3 regions of the Arthrobacter sp. KUASC02 genome follow, and region 1 is predicted to be linked to each of the others. Evidence: riboswitches for the same ligand, from Rfam matches in the RefSeq annotation. Region 1 holds a riboswitch; each other region holds the start of a gene.
What was found. A riboswitch is a leader RNA that binds a small molecule or an ion and turns the genes downstream of it on or off. The one in region 1 is predicted to bind cyclic di-AMP.
Positions count from the first base shown of each region.

Region 2: it holds a riboswitch for cyclic di-AMP, as region 1 does, so the genes downstream of both, AC6JAC_RS18780 (aggregation-promoting factor C-terminal-like domain-containing protein) here and AC6JAC_RS17845 (C40 family peptidase) in region 1, are expected to answer to the same signal.
Region 3: it holds a riboswitch for cyclic di-AMP, as region 1 does, so the genes downstream of both, AC6JAC_RS10245 (NlpC/P60 family protein) here and AC6JAC_RS17845 (C40 family peptidase) in region 1, are expected to answer to the same signal.

Region 1 is NZ_AP046053.1:3,882,901-3,887,807, forward strand. Features, by position in the region: gene AC6JAC_RS17820 (molybdopterin molybdotransferase MoeA) at 1-605, opposite strand, end outside; gene AC6JAC_RS17825 (DUF6457 domain-containing protein) at 602-940, opposite strand; gene mobA (molybdenum cofactor guanylyltransferase) at 1,000-1,617, opposite strand; gene AC6JAC_RS17835 (HNH endonuclease) at 1,715-2,215, opposite strand; gene AC6JAC_RS17840 (NlpC/P60 family protein) at 2,438-3,199, opposite strand; gene AC6JAC_RS17845 (C40 family peptidase) at 3,360-4,034, opposite strand; cyclic di-AMP (ydaO/yuaA leader) riboswitch at 4,105-4,264, opposite strand; gene AC6JAC_RS17850 (M23 family metallopeptidase) at 4,413-4,907, opposite strand, start outside.
Region 2 is NZ_AP046053.1:4,093,367-4,098,273, reverse strand. Features, by position in the region: gene AC6JAC_RS18780 (aggregation-promoting factor C-terminal-like domain-containing protein) at 73-852, opposite strand; cyclic di-AMP (ydaO/yuaA leader) riboswitch at 852-1,026, opposite strand; gene AC6JAC_RS18775 (HAMP domain-containing sensor histidine kinase) at 1,174-2,706, opposite strand; gene AC6JAC_RS18770 (response regulator transcription factor) at 2,708-3,448, opposite strand; gene AC6JAC_RS18765 (hypothetical protein) at 3,697-4,536, shown strand.
Region 3 is NZ_AP046053.1:2,228,659-2,233,565, forward strand. Features, by position in the region: gene AC6JAC_RS10230 (DNA alkylation repair protein) at 1-2, shown strand, start outside; gene AC6JAC_RS10235 (hypothetical protein) at 1-223, opposite strand, end outside; gene AC6JAC_RS10240 (polysaccharide deacetylase family protein) at 249-1,769, opposite strand; cyclic di-AMP (ydaO/yuaA leader) riboswitch at 2,035-2,227, shown strand; gene AC6JAC_RS10245 (NlpC/P60 family protein) at 2,231-2,989, shown strand; gene AC6JAC_RS10250 (hypothetical protein) at 3,171-3,776, opposite strand; gene AC6JAC_RS10255 (DUF1918 domain-containing protein) at 3,911-4,105, shown strand; gene AC6JAC_RS10260 (cupin domain-containing protein) at 4,212-4,589, opposite strand; gene AC6JAC_RS10265 (DUF5129 domain-containing protein) at 4,792-4,907, opposite strand, start outside.

The DNA.
Region 1 (4,907 bases):
AGCGCCGCGAGGGCCAGGTGGGCCGGGTTGAGTACAGTTCCGCTGGCGATCAGGACGTCGCCGGCCGCTGCTTCCTCGCCGGCTTTCCGGATGTGCTGGCCGTTCCTCGGTTCACCGGGCCGTGCCCCGCCGCCCAGGACCAGCACGGGGAGCCCTTCCTCATCCGTTGCCATGGCGCCGCTTTCGCTGCGGAGCACAGCCTTGGCACCAGGGGGAATCAGGCCGCCGGTGACGATGGGACTGGCCTGGTGGGGTGCCAACCGGTGGCCGGGCTCCGCGAGGATCCACGGCCCGCTTCCGTTGACCGCCCAGCCGTCCATGGCCGATGAAGCGTAGTGCGGCATGTCCTGGAGCGCGGTGACGTCCTCCGCAAGCGTCCGGCCGAGCGCGGTCCTGAGCGGCACCGGCCCCGGCGGGATCGGTGTTGCGGAGTCGAATGACGCCTGCCGCGCCTCCTGCCAGGTGTGCGCCAAATGGGTGTGGCCGGTGTCGGCAGTACCGGTTTCGGCAGTCCCCGTTTCCGCGGTGCCGGGACCCTCGGAGGGTTCCCCGTTTTCAGGTACGTCGCTGGCGGCGTCCCCGCCGCCCGGCGGCGCAGCCGTCATGCGCCGGGGTTCCCGCTGCTGACGGCCGGTCCGTCATCGGGCTGCGGCGTGGCCGCGGCGGAATCCGCCGCGGCGTAATCCATCGCCAGCGCCCGCGCCACGCCCATGGCGGCCTGCATTGAAACCGCGTCCGGGGCCTGCCCCGAACCAGACGCCATACCCGCCGCGAAGCCGGCGATGAACGTGGTCAGCGGCGCCGCAGGACGGACCACAGAGTGGGCCGCAACCCCGGCCAGCGCCAAGACTTCATTGACGTCCACCTCGACGTCCTCCAGCTCGAAGGCTTGCAGCAATGCCCGGCACCAGTCCTCCAGCGTTTCGTCCTGGCTTTTCACCGTTGCCTCCAAACTCAAATTCAGTTGCAGTACCACCGCCCGGTCCCACCAACGGTGGCTTATGACCCCTGGCGGGATACCCCTAGCGCGGTGGCATCGTCCCAGGTATCCACATCGTCCGTGGCACCGGCGGGGACGGTAACAGTCCGCACGTCAAGCCTAGCAAGGAGGGCGAAGACTGAAGCGCCTGCCAGGCCTCCACTCTCCCCCAGTTCGTTCACGGCACGTTGTAGCGCAGCTGTGCCATAAAAACCGGCAAGCGGCTGTCTGCGGCCATCAGGCGAAGCGGACATGACTCCCGCGGAGCCGGCCGCGGCGCTGCTGTCCTCCGCCAGGGCGAGCAGAAGTGCGGCAACGGCCTGGTCGGCTTTGGGCATGTCACAAGCCAGGATCAGGGTCGTCGCTGCGCGCAACGGACCGCGTGCGCGGTCCAGGGCGGCCAGGCCGGCGCCTATGGCCGCCGCCGGGCCGGCAAACGCGGGTTCCTCCCGGCATGACAGGACACCGGCGGGCAGTCCGCCGGGATCGGGTCCCACCACCACCGCCGCTTCCGCCCCCGCGGCTGCCGCGAGCGACCGCGACAGGAGGGTGGCGCCGTCGTACACCAACTGGGACTTGGGCACGCCACCCAGGCGCGATGACCGCCCGCCGGCCAGTATTAAGGCATCAAACTCCACAGTGCCAGCCTAGCCATGCAGGCCGACACCGCGTAACCGTGCAGCCTTAGGAACCGTGCAGCCTTAGGAACCGTGCAGCCTTAGGAACCGTGAAACCTTAGGCGGCGGATTCGGGCAGGAGGAAAGGGTCCCACGCGGGCGTGGGCTTTTCCAGTTCCTTGATCTGCCAGATGGTGCCGTGCGGAGGCGCGGGGACGAACCTGAGCTTCCAGCCCATCTCGGCGGGCGTGTGGTCGCCCTTCACGTTGTTGCACCGAAGGCAGGCGGCCACCAGGTTCTCCCAGGAATCGGCACCGCCCCTCGATTTCGGGTGGACGTGGTCAATGGTGTGTGCTGCCTTCCCGCAGTAGGCGCAGCGGTGGCCATCACGGCGCAACACGCCCCGGCGGCTCACAGCAGTGATGGTGTTGTACCGGGGCCGGATGTAGCGGTTCAGGAGTATCACGGACGGACGGCCCAGGATCTCCTGCGGCCCGACGACAGGATCGTCGCCTTCGGCCACTACGCTAGCTTTTCCGGTCAGCACAAGAACCAGCGCCCGGCGGAAGGTCACAACCGCCAGCGGTTCATATCCAGCATTAAGAACGAGAGTGCGCATGCACATACCTCTTCACGGCCGCACCCGTCAGGGGCTCGAGGGCCGGCTGCCCTCTGCTTGTCCGGGCTATGGATCGACAACACAAGAGTAAACACTCAAGTGGCCTATCGCCGAATCGGCTCATTACCATAGACTCCGTGTCGGCAAAAATTCACCTGCCGGAAACGCAAAAGGACCCCTGCCCGAAGGCAGGGGTCCTTTTGTTACGCGTGAACCGGGGTATTAGCCGCCGACGCGGATGAAGACCGGGCCGGAGCCAACGTTGACGCTGAACAGCGAGGTGGTTCCACCGTTCCAGCCGCCGTGGACGGCCTGGCCGTTGCCAACGTAGACAGCGATGTGGGCCATGCCCATGCCGCCGTTCTGGTAGTACGCGAGGTCGCCCGGCTGTGCCTCAGCGGCGCTCACGGTGCGGCCCAGGGACAGGTAGCCTGCCGGCCAGCCGTGGTAGTTGACGCCAACGGCTGCAAGCGCGTTGGTGGCGAGGGCGGTGCAGTCCTGTGCGACACCCAGCTGGGCGTAGGCGGCAGCGGCAATCGCGGCACCGTTTCCGCTGGCGGCGGCGGGGGCTGCAGCTGCAGGGGCGGCCGGGGCCGACACGGTCGCGGCAACGGCAACCGGAGCAGCCTCGGGAGCAGCTTCCTGAACCTCAACGACGGGCTTGGGAGCCTCGACGACCGGAGCCGGGGAGGTGGAGACAGCCGGCTTCTCGAAGGAGATGGCGATGCTGGAAGCGGCCGAGATGTTGGCCGGAGCAGAGGACTGCACTTCCAGGGTGGAAGCAGAGGTTGCTTCGCGCTGAACGTTGGTGTCGGCAGCGTTGGCTGCGATACCGCTGGTCAGGACCAGGCCGGAAGCTGCAGCGATAACCGCAGCCTGACGGCCCATGCCGCCGGCGTTGTCGCCGACAGCCTTGGCAATGACAGCAAGCGAGTTGGTTTTGGTAACCTCGGCGCGGTGCCGTGCGATCGCACGAGTAGTCATTATTTCTCTCTTTCGTTTTCCTCAGACTGCGTGGCAGGCCGCGGTTTTTGGACGCTCCGGCATCTTGGGGGTAAGCCGGAACGGCCCGAACAGGTTTATTTAGCGAAGAACGCGCGCTTCAGCGACGGGAAACCCGTGATGGAGCGAAGCGCCGCGTGTTCTAGCGAAGCGTGTAGAACGCGGAAGTGCCCGTGGCGGACACAGCGTGCAGGATCGTGCCCTGCGACGGGTTCAGCGCGCTGATCATCATGCCGTTGCCGACGTAGATGCCAACGTGCGCACCGCCGTTTTGCATGACCAGGTCGCCCGGCGCCGGGGTGGCGGTGGGAGTCATGGCGGTCCATGCATTGGTGCGGGGGATGCTGATGCCGGCCTGGGCGTAGACCCACTGGGTGAAGCCTGAGCAGTCCCAGCCGCTGGGGGTGGTGCCGCCCCAGACGTAGGCGCTGCCAATACCGGTGTACGCGATGGCGGCGAGGCCCGATGCTGCTGCAGAGGAGGCGGCGTCGGCAAGCTTGCCGGCCTTTGCTTCCCCGTCAGCTGCTGCGGAGGTCTCGCTGGCGTCGGCACCGGTGGACTGTGCCCGGACGGTTTCAATCTTGGGCGCTGCCGTCGTGGTGACGGACGGACGCTCGAAGGAAACAGTCGCTGTCGGTTCAGCGGTTACGGCCAGCTGGGCTGACTGAGAGCCGGACTCCGTCGAAGCGGAAACACCCAGGTTGGTATCGGCGGCATTTGCCGGCATGCCAACACTGAGGATCAGTCCGGACGCAGCTGCGATCACAGCCGCCTGGCGACCTACGGTCCCGGCGTTGGCAGTAACAGCCCTGGACACGGAGTTCAACGGGTTCGTACGAACCGTTTGCGCACGGTGGCGCGCAGAAGTGTTGCGTGTAGACACGAAGGTAGCCTCTCCCAATGCCTACGAGGTGAGCTGTCGGATTCGGATGGGAGTCACCCGGCCGCTCGGCTTCCTGGGAAGCTTTTGCGACTTAACCCCAAGGTCTTCTTGCGAAGACCAAAATTGGTTCCCCCGCCTCTGCCAGACGATGTCATGCGAACGGACCTTGAGCGGTGGCAGAGTTAGGCAATCCACTCAAGAGCGCCAACTTCGGAAAAGTTGGCGTGCTCTAAACGGTACAGGAATTCCGAACGAATGTCACATTCAGGTCACGGCATGTCACAGGAATGCGAGAGCGACCCATCGTTTGGGTCAGAGCCAGCCGGTGGGGTCGACGACTTCGCCGTTGACCATTACTTCGAAATGGAGGTGGCAGCCGGTGGAGGCGCCGGTGGTCCCGCTGAGGGCCACAACCTCGCCTCGGCTGACCTTCTGGCCGACCTGGACGCTTGACGACGAAAGATGGTTGTACGTGGTTTCGAGGCCGTTGCCGTGGTCGATCACCACGCGGTTGCCGCCGCCGTAGGGGTGCCAGCCGGTGAACGTGACCGTTCCGCTGGCGGCAGCCAGGACGCTGGTGCCACACTGTGCCGCATAGTCCTGGCCCCGGTGGAACTCACCGGCTCCGCCGGTTATCGGGCTGACCCGGAAACCGAAGGGCGACGCGGAAACCAGGTGTTCCAGCGGTGCCCCAAGGCTCCCGGCGGAAGCCGCGCGGGTGATGGTGCCCGCGGACTGCGCGCTCAGGAGCTGCTTGAGCTTGCCGTCGGGATCGCCCTTGGTGGCAACGTAGGTGCGGTTGAAGTC
Region 2 (4,907 bases), 210 kb from region 1:
CCGAAGGCCCCGAATCACGTGGATTCGGGGCCTTCGGCTCATGCGGACCAAGTCCGGCGAGGGTGCGCCGGCTTAGTACCAGTTGTTGGCGTAGTGGAAGTTCAGGGCGCCACAGGGGGAACCGTACCGTTCCTTCACGTAGTTCAAGCCCCAATTGATCTGGGTACGGAAGTTGGTCAGGTAGTCGGATCCGGCGCTGGCCATCTTCTCGGCCGGCAGGGACTGGACAATGCCGTACGCGCCACTGCTGGCGTTCGTGGCTGTAGTCTTCCAGTCGGATTCCTTGGTCCACAGGGTGGTCAGGCACTGCATCTGGTCGGCCGCCCAGCCGTAGGTACCGAGCTGCGAGGCGGCGTACGCCTGGGCAGCTGCGGGGTCGTCCACGGCTACTGGCGGTGCCGGGGCAGGAGCCGGTGCCGGGGCCGCAGCAGGTGCGGGTGCAGGCGCGGGTGCCGGTGCTTCCGGTGCGGACTTCTCCTCCGGTGCCGGCTGCACGTCGGACGACTGAGCTGCCAGGCTGACGGACGCCGGGGCGGGCATGGCCGATACCAGGATCTTTTCGAACGCGAGCTTCGACTCGGCGTTTGCGGTTGCGGCGCTGGCTTCGCCGGTTGCAGACGTAGCCGGGGCTGCAGGTTCTGAAGCCTGGCCGGCGGCGCCGACTCCGATCAGGACGGCGCAGGCCGTGGCTACTACAGCGGCGCGGCGGCCGGAACCCTGCAGTCCGGCAGCAAGCCGGGCCAATGGGGATGCGGTGGTGGCTGGCTCGGCGCGGTGGCGCGAACGTTCCGCAGGCGTCTTGGACTCGTCGGAAGCGCGCTCCGGACGTACTTCTAGCGTGGATTTAGTCATGGTTGCCTCTCGATGCCGGCGGAGTTAGCTGTCGGGTTCGGATGAGGTCATCCGGCCGCACGGAACTTCACGTGTCGGCTTCACCCCGAGGGCGGCTGTGCAAGATGCCCGGAGACCTGGGTCCCCCGCCTCTGCCTAATCATGAGGAAATCCGGGTAGCGGCAGAGTTTGGCGTCCATCCGGATATGCGGCTAGAACGGTGGCCGCACTCTAAAAACGGTACAGGAGTATCGCGCTTAAGTCACATTTCGGTAACGAGGATCACGACGGCGGCGCGTTGACTTGCGCCGGAACGGCTGGCTCGCCGCTCTGGAACCGGAGTTAGGCTGCCGGCGGCTCGCAGGGCAGGCGGAGGGCGAACTCGGTGCGGCCCGGGCGGGAATTTACCTCGACGGTTCCGCCGTGCGCTTCCACGATGGACTGCACGATCGACAGGCCCAGCCCGCTGGTTCCTTCGGACGCGGCTGCGCCGCCGGCGCCCGCACCTGAAGCGGAGCGGGCCGGACTGGTGCGGGCGGCGTCCGCCCTGGCAAAGCGGGCAAAGACCCGGTCGACGAACTCCGGCGGTATCCCCGCACCGTTGTCCGTCACCGTCACCACGGCACTGCCGTCGGCGGACCGCATCACGCCGGTGACCACGGTGGTTCCGGGGTCCGTGTGCTTGCGGGCATTGGAGAGGAGATTGGCCAGGACCTGGTGCAGCTGCTTGGCGTCGCCGCGGACCACAACGGGTTCGTCCGGCAGTTCAAGCTGCCAGACGCGGTCCGGCGCCATGACCTTCTCGTCGCTGACGGTTTCCACCACCAGTTGCGTCAGGTCCACATCGCTGATCTTGAGCGGCTGGCCTTCGTCCAACCGGGCCAGCAGCAGGAGATCCTCCACCAGGGTGGTCATCCGTTCCGACTGGCTCTGTACCCTGGCGAGCGATTTCTTGCCGTCAGGCGTGAAGTCCTCGGTCATCCGCATCAGTTCTGTGTAGCCGCGGATGGCAGTGAGCGGCGTGCGCAGCTCGTGCGAAGCGTCCGCCACGAACTGGCGCACCTTCGTCTCACTCTGCTGCCGGGCCTCGAGTGCCTTGGACACGTTGTCCAGCATGAGGTTGAGGGCGTGGCCCACGCTGCCCACTTCAGTTCCGGGGTGCGCGTTCGACGGCGGTACCCGGACCGCCAGTGCCACTTCGCCGGCGTCGAGCGGCATGTTAGAAACCTGCGTGGCCACCTCAGACAGCTGCTCGAGCGGTTTCATGGTGCGGCGGATGAGGACCGTTCCGGCCAGTCCGATCAGGACCAGCCCTCCCAGCGACACGATCACCATGGTCCACACCAGTGAGTTGAGCGTGTTTTGCTTTTCATCGAGGGGGAGCCCGGTGACGATCACGTCCCCGTACTGCGCTTCCACGGCAACCAGGCGGTAGGAGCCGGTGGACAGTGTCCGGTCAACCGGGCTTGCGTCGTGCCGGAGGGCCAACAGCACCTGGTCGTCCTCGGCCGAGAGCGATGCGGTCGTGGCGTCGTTGGCCAGGAACCCGGCGGTGCTGACATTTCCGTTGTCGATCCGGGCAATGAGGGTTCCGATTCCTTGGCCCTTGCCCTCCAGCGGGTCGGGCCTGCCGGCCGGGTTGCCGAGGCGTGGCCTGCCCGCTTCGTTGGAGAGCCTTGAGGCCTGGCTTAAGCGATCGTCGAGCTGCTTTGTCAGGAAGGAATCCATGGACGCGTAGCTGAACAGGCCAATGGCGCCGCAGATGGCCACCAGCAACGCCATGGCCACCAGCACCAGCCGGGTGCGGAGGTGCCACGTGGACGGATCGAGCCAGCGGCGGCGGTCCTTGCGGATCTCGCCGGAAAGCGTGGGCACCTCAGTCCGCCGGTTTGATGACGTAGCCTGCGCCGCGGACGGTGTGGATCATGGGCGGGTGCGTGGCATCCACCTTCTTGCGCAGGTAGGAAATGTAGAGCTCCACGATATTGGCCTGGCCGCCAAAGTCGTAGTCCCACACACGGTCCAGGATCTGGGCTTTGCTGACCACGCGCTTGGGGTTTTCCATGAGGTAACGGAGGAGTTCAAACTGCGTGGCCGTCAGCTGCAGTTCCTCGCCGGCGCGGGTCACTTCACGAGTGTCGATGTTGAGGACGAGGTCGCCCACCACCAGTTCGGCGGTGTCCATGGCGGCCACCCCGGAGCGCTGGACCAGCCGGTGCAGGCGAAGGAGCACCTCCTCCATGCTGAATGGCTTGGTGACGTAATCGTCGCCGCCGGCCGCCAGGCCGAGGATGCGGTCCTGGACGGCATCCTTCGCCGTCAGGAAGAGCGCAGGCACCTCCGGCGCGAAGGCGCGGATCCTGGTGAGCAGCTCGACGCCGTCGAACCCCGGGAGCATCACGTCCAGCACCAGGACATCCGGGCGGAACTCCTTGGCCAGCTTCACGGCCTCGGGACCGTCTCCCGCGACGGCTACGGACCAGCCTGCCATCCGCAGGCCCATGCTCATAAGCTCGGAGAGGCTGGGCTCGTCGTCCACCACCAAAGCCCGGATGGGGGAGCCGTCCGGGTGGGTGAGCTGGGGAAGGTTGTTAGTCATGGAGTGCGAAGTGGCCATGGGACAACTCTCCGATCTGCGGTTGAGCCGGCGCTATGGGGATCCTGTGTGCCAGCTGTGAATCCCAGCCTAGCGAGCTGAACGCGCGGACGGGCCCTTGTTTGGCCGACCGGTGCGGATCGGCCGGCTTCGCGAGGCGGAAAGGGGTATTGGAAAGGTCACAGCTTGACCTCTTGTCCCGCACAGGCCCCGCACAGGAACCCTTCGGAGTCTGGAGTGGACCAAGCCCCCTGCACCAGGAGAACGCCATGAACAACAACCACCCCGCGCCTGTACCGGAGAGCGATGCTGACGGGACAACGGAAGGCAAGCCGCTTCAGGATGCCAGCGCTGTGCGCGGCCTTGCCAGCAGCCCCGCGGGTGGCGGGCAGGGCGGTGGGTGGGGAACGCCGTCGTCGGCCGCTGTCTCCGGTTTCCCGCCGGCAGCCGGATGGGGCTCGCCCGGGCAGCCCGGCGGCTGGCCTACCCCGGACGGCACTTCGAAACCGTGGACCATGAAGCGCGGGGTGGTGGTGGCCGGAGCGGCGGCTGTCCTTGCGGGCGGGGCCGGCGTGGGAATCTATGCCTTGACGACCAGTTCCGCGTCGGCCGACGCCGCCGACGGCACGGCCGACGCAGGCGCATTGCAGGAAACGCTGCCGGGCGCCCGTGGCGGGGCGCAGGGCGGGTTTGCCGACGGCGGGATGCCGGCCCAGGGCGGCGGTCCCGGAAACTTCGCCCCGGAAGGCCTCGGTGGAATGGGCAGCGGAGTATCTGCCGCCGTCCACTCCGAGTACGTCATCCTCCAGGACGGCGCCTACGTCACCAAAGTTGAACAGCAGGGGACGGTCACGGAGATCAGTTCCGGCGCCGTGACTGTCAAGAGCACCGACGGGTTCAGCCGCACCTATTCACTGGATTCGGACGTGGCGGTGAGCAATCAGCAACAACGGCGTCAACAGGCTGGCGGGACGTCCGCCAGCACACTGACCGTGGCCGATATCGTGTCCGGTGCCATGGTAAGGATAGTTGCCGCAAAGGATGGTGACAGCTTCCCTGCGGAGTCCGTCCAGCTGGTGGCCGCGACGCTCGCCGGGCAGTCAAACTGACCTGGCATGCTGCGCGGGCAGGAATTTTTCTGCTGGGCCCGGCCAGGGGCTGGACATGTGCCACTAGGGAGCGTTGGTATTTCAGCAATACGGTACGGGCTGAATTTTTGTGCCGAAAAGGTTCGTTTTGAAGAAGAAAATTCGGAATTTTGGGAATTCCGATCGATCGTTCTGAAAAACACCTGTTATTTTATTGGCATTTCAGAATCGTGATTTGGGCCACAATGTGGGCTTTTGTCTCACGATGCGGACGATTCCGTCCATTGTTACTTGCAAGTTTTCATTGTTACGTTGCACACTTCAATTGTGAACAAGAACTCAACAGCACCTGCAGCCGCAGAATCCTGGACCAGCCCACCCGCTGGCGAAGA
Region 3 (4,907 bases), 1.7 Mb from region 1:
AGGCCCTGCCTTCCAGGAACTCCCAGTCGGTGACCACCATGAACCCGAGGGCGCTCACGCGGTCGTTGAGGACCAGGACGTCGAAGCCGCCGTCCCGCGGCTCCGCGTCCCACGTCGCCACATGGAGTTCCTTGCCCTCAAGGATCAGGAGCTCGGTATTGACGTCGAAGTCCTCCGGTGGCTGATCGCTCAGCTGGCAGATCGCCACGCAATAGTGTTTCACCTGGAATTCCGCTCCATGCCGTGTCCTACCTTGGGAAGGCGGTGTTGTAGCGGTACATAAAGGCCGCCATGGCATCCCTGCTCACGGGCTGGACGGGACGGAACGTCTTGGTGCCGTTACTTTCATCCCAGCCGGTGGAGATGTTCATTGACGCGAGCCAGGTGATCTCCTTGTAGAACTGCGTCTGCGGGACCAGGTCGCTAAACGGGGAACTGGCCGGTGCGTTGTAGGCGGGGCTGCTGGCAAAGCGATACATGAAGGCAGCCATGGCGTCCCGGTTCACTGTCTGTAGCGGCCGATACGACCTGGCGCCGTTGCCTTCATCCCAGCCGGTGGAAATGCCCCTCGACGATAGCCAGGAGATTTCCTTGTAGAACTGCGTTTGTGGCGTGACGTCGATGAACGGCGAGGTGCCGGGCGGTGTGAACGCCGGACTTCCGGCGAGACGGTACATAAAGGCGGCCATGGCATCGCGGTTGACGGCGAGCGCCGGACGGTAGGTGCTGGTTCCGTTCGCTTCAATCCAGCCGGTGGAAATCCCCTGCGAGGCGAGCCAGCTGATCTCCGTGAAGAACTGTGCGTTCGCCGGAACGTCCGTGAACGAGCCCGACGGCGACGGCGACGGCGAGGGGGACGGAGACGGAGACGGCGAAGGTGAGGGCGATGGTGAGGGCGATGGTGACGACACCGGGGACTGGCCCAATGCCTGCGCGACTGTGCGGACCGACGTCGTACCGTTTGCTGTCCGCGCGGCCAGCCACGTGACGAATTCCTTGAACAGTGCAGGGCTGATCGACAGGGACGGGTCCGTTCCGTTGGCAATCTCGTGGAAGGTCAGCTGCAGCCAGCCGCCGGTCGTCTCGGCGTTGGTGACGGTGGCCTGCAGGTCCGCCAGGCTCCACGTCGCGGCCACCTGGTCCGGTGCCTTGGTGACCATGGGTTCCGGCGGCGGCAGCGTTTCGGCGACGGGGCAGCCGGCACAGCTGGCGGGAGAGCGGATGTCGCCGAGGCCCCGGGACGTGGAATATCCGCAGCCGCTGACCGCTGACCGTGCCGTCGCATTCTCCGCCGCAAAGGGGTAGGCGAAGTTGCGGACGGTGAAGCCCCAGCCTTCGAGGGTCGACTTGCTGTTGCAGGCCTCCGCGCTTGCAGCCGCTGCGCTGAGCGTTGTCATGTCCGGATGGGTCACGCTGTGTCCGCCGATCTCATTGCCGTCGGCGGCCAGCGTCTGCAGGTTCGCCTGGGTGAGGAACCCGGACTGGCCCACAAAGGACGTGGTGATGAAGAAGGTTCCCACCAGGCCGTGGGCTTTCAGCTCCTGCGCGGCGGCCAACTGGCTGGCGAGGCCGTCGTCGAACGTGAGGCTGACGATGGTTGGTCCCGCGGCTTTCGATGTGCCGGCGACGCCCGCTACCGTGCTGACGGCCAGCAGCAGCGCTCCGAGGATGGCGACCCAGCGCCGGTTGTTCCTATGCCCGGCGGTAGGCGCCGGGAGTTCCGCCACATGGCGTGGCTGGTTGTGGACAGGGCGATTTGACCAACGCATGATTCCTCCAGGCATGTGAGTCCCCCCGCAAGAACATGCACGTAGACTACGCCTCGCGGCGTCAATGGAAAACACTCGAATTTGACAAACCGCGGATCCAAGTATATGTGGAGTACCGCTACCTGCGGGGGGCCGCCTGCGTCGGGCCGCAGCGGTGCCAGGGGAGCGCCCGGCGGACCCGTTACCTTGATGTGACATTCCGGCGGTGACCCACGTACGGTGGAACGGTGCCCGTTGTCTCAGATACCGGCACTCCCGGGCGGATTGCCTAACCCTGCCGCGGTCCGGGATCCGATCAAAACCATCCGGCAGGGACGGGGAAACCACTTTTGACCTGCATAGTTTGGGCAGGTCTTCGGGGTGAAGCCGCACGCCATCCGCACTGCGGACGGCCGCTGCGGCCGGGTGTCTCCCATCCGAATCCGACAGCTAACCTCGCAGGCATCGGGAGAGGTTAATTCATGCTTTCACGTAAACTGCCCGCTCATCATCGCTCAACCGCGCCCGCGGGGCGCTCCGGGGCCACTTCGGCCGGGGGTCGGAGCAGGGTGGGCCGGCAGGTTGCGGTCATAGCCGCTGCCTCGGGCCTGGTCCTGTCCAGCGGCATGGCTGCACAGGCCGCTGAGGCCCCTGCGGAACGTGACTCAGCTCCGGCGTCCGCCCCTGACAACAATGCCCAGGTGGGTGCACCGCTCAGCGCTGATTCCCACGTCAGGATCAGCTATGAACGCCCGGACGTCAGCACCACGCCCGCCCCTGTGGAGGTGCCGGTCGAAGAGCCTGCCCCCGCAGTGGCGTCCGCCCCCGCCCCCGCGGCAGCTCCGGCGCCTGCTGCTCCCGCTGTTTCCGTGCAGGTCCAGGCCGCGGTGCCCGCTCCCGCCCCTGCGCCTGCTGCCGGCGGTGTCAATGCGGCCATGGTTTCTGCCGCCTACGCGCAGCTGGGCATCACCCAGGACTGCACCGCCATGGTGGAAAAGGCCCTTGGCTCAGCCGGTATTCCGGTGGGCGACCTCGGGCCCATGCAGTTCATGAACTACGGTTCCGTGGTGGGGGAGCCCCAGCCCGGTGACATGGTGGTGCAGTCCGGCCACGTCGGCATCTACATCGGCGACGGCCAGGTGATCAGCGGCGGAATGAACGGCGTAAACGCCACCGTCACGCACCCTCTCTCCTGGCTGACGGCCACCGGCGGCGTGACCTTCGTCCGCCCCGGAGCCTAGACTCCCCGCCGCTTCATCAAGCGGGCGCACCAGCGGGGGCGTAACCCGCACACAGTGCGGGCGCAACGGCCGGCGATCAGCTGCCTTGGGGGCAGCAGGTCGCCGGCCTTCCGCGTATTCACACTCCGGCCGGGCTCGCGGTTTCCTCGGTTTCCTCAGTTTCCTTAGTTCCTCAGTTTCCTCAGGGCGGCGAGACGGCGAGCCGGGCCGAGCTCTCGCCTTCCGCAAATTTAATGCGCAGCAGCGCGTCGCGGGTGTCCGCCGGAACGGTGAATCGGACGTCACCCGACTTGCTCGAATCGCCCGCCACCAGCTCGTTCAGGCCGGGGTCGGGGGAGTAACTGACGCCACTGACGTTCAGCCTGAACGTTGAGTCCCAGAAGTTGAGGTCATACCGGCCGTGGTTGGTGCACCTGAGCGTGAGGGTCAGTGCGATTTTGCCGGACACATCGGGGCGCGCACTCGCGCTGAGAATTTCATATTCGACGTCGGCGGCCCGGTACGTGCGCTCGGTCGGCAGGGTTACCTTCCACTCCGCGCCGTTTCCGTTGCCGGAGCCGGACCCGGACGATGACGCACCAGCCCCTGGCTGTACGGTGCCGGCAGAAGCGCCCGGGGAAGCCGTACCGGAGGCGCTCGCCGTCGAAGCCGCCGGCCGGCCGGCGTCGAACACCCCCAGTTGTCCCAGCCCGAGCAGCAGCCCCGTCAGAGCGGTGATCACAGCTGCTGCGGCGGTCAGCAAGCCGGGCAGCGTAGCCCACCAGTTGGTGGGTTTCTCCTCCGCCATTGCAGGTCCCCCTCGGTCCCGAGATATGGCCAGTTCAGTCGTTTCCCCAGCCGTGCACCCTCGAACTTCCAGTGCGCAACGGCCCTGTTATCCCCGCCCCGAGGCTCGTACTCTGGTTCTTGGAGGTGATTGCCATGAAGGCAACCCAGGGAGACCGGATCACGATCCGGGGCAAGACGGTCGGATCGTCGGAGCGGCACGGCCAGATCGTTGAGGTTCACGGTGCGGATGGAGCGCCGCCGTACGTGGTGCGGTTCGACGACGGCCATCAGACCACTGTCATCCCCGGCGGGGACTTCGTGATTGACAAGATCCACCCGCAGCAGTGAACCCGCACTAGTGCTGCGGTAGTTGCGCCGATGCGGTAGTTGCGCCGCAGCCAACCGGGCTGTTTAGCGCCCGGCTGCTCCGGCGCGGCCGGCTACTCGCGGCCGGTTACTCGGGTGACTTGGCGAAGACCGCGGCGCTGACGAACTCCACACCGGTAAAGGGTTCGTCCCCTTCGACCCACGCGTCATGCCCCGGCGGGATGCTGTAGGAGTCATGTGCGGCGATGTTGATCTGGTTGCCGTCAGCGGTCTGGACGGTGAGTTTGCCGGAAACGCAAAAACCAACATGGCTCAGCTGGCATGATTCGGTCTTAACAACGGGTTTGATGCACTCGGACCAGCGCCAGCCGGGTTCAAATTTGAACCTTCCGATGGTGTAGGCGTCGACGGAGACAAGATCCACTTCCGTCTTGTCGGGGCGGCGCTGTTCGTCCGGAGAATTGTGCGACTTCACTGCGAGTTGAGCGACAACATTCGTGGTCATGGCTCTCTCCATCAATCAGAGTTGCGGATGGGGCTGTCCGGGCCACAACGGCGACCGGCCAGCGGAGTCGGTTTGCCGGGCCTGAACCCATGCGGCGAACCGATGTAGCGATCGTCTTACGATGCCCAGCTTCCTCCGATCCCGGATTCTTGTCGAGACCCCGAGACGGAACACCGGCGGCCCCCCGCCGACATTCCCGGGCCTAGAAACTGGACGAACTCCCGGACCCCGAGAAACTGCCGCCGCTTGCGCCATAGCCGGTGGTGCTGCCGCCGCCCCGGGCGGTGCTGACGCTGCCCACGCCGGTGCTGAATCCGG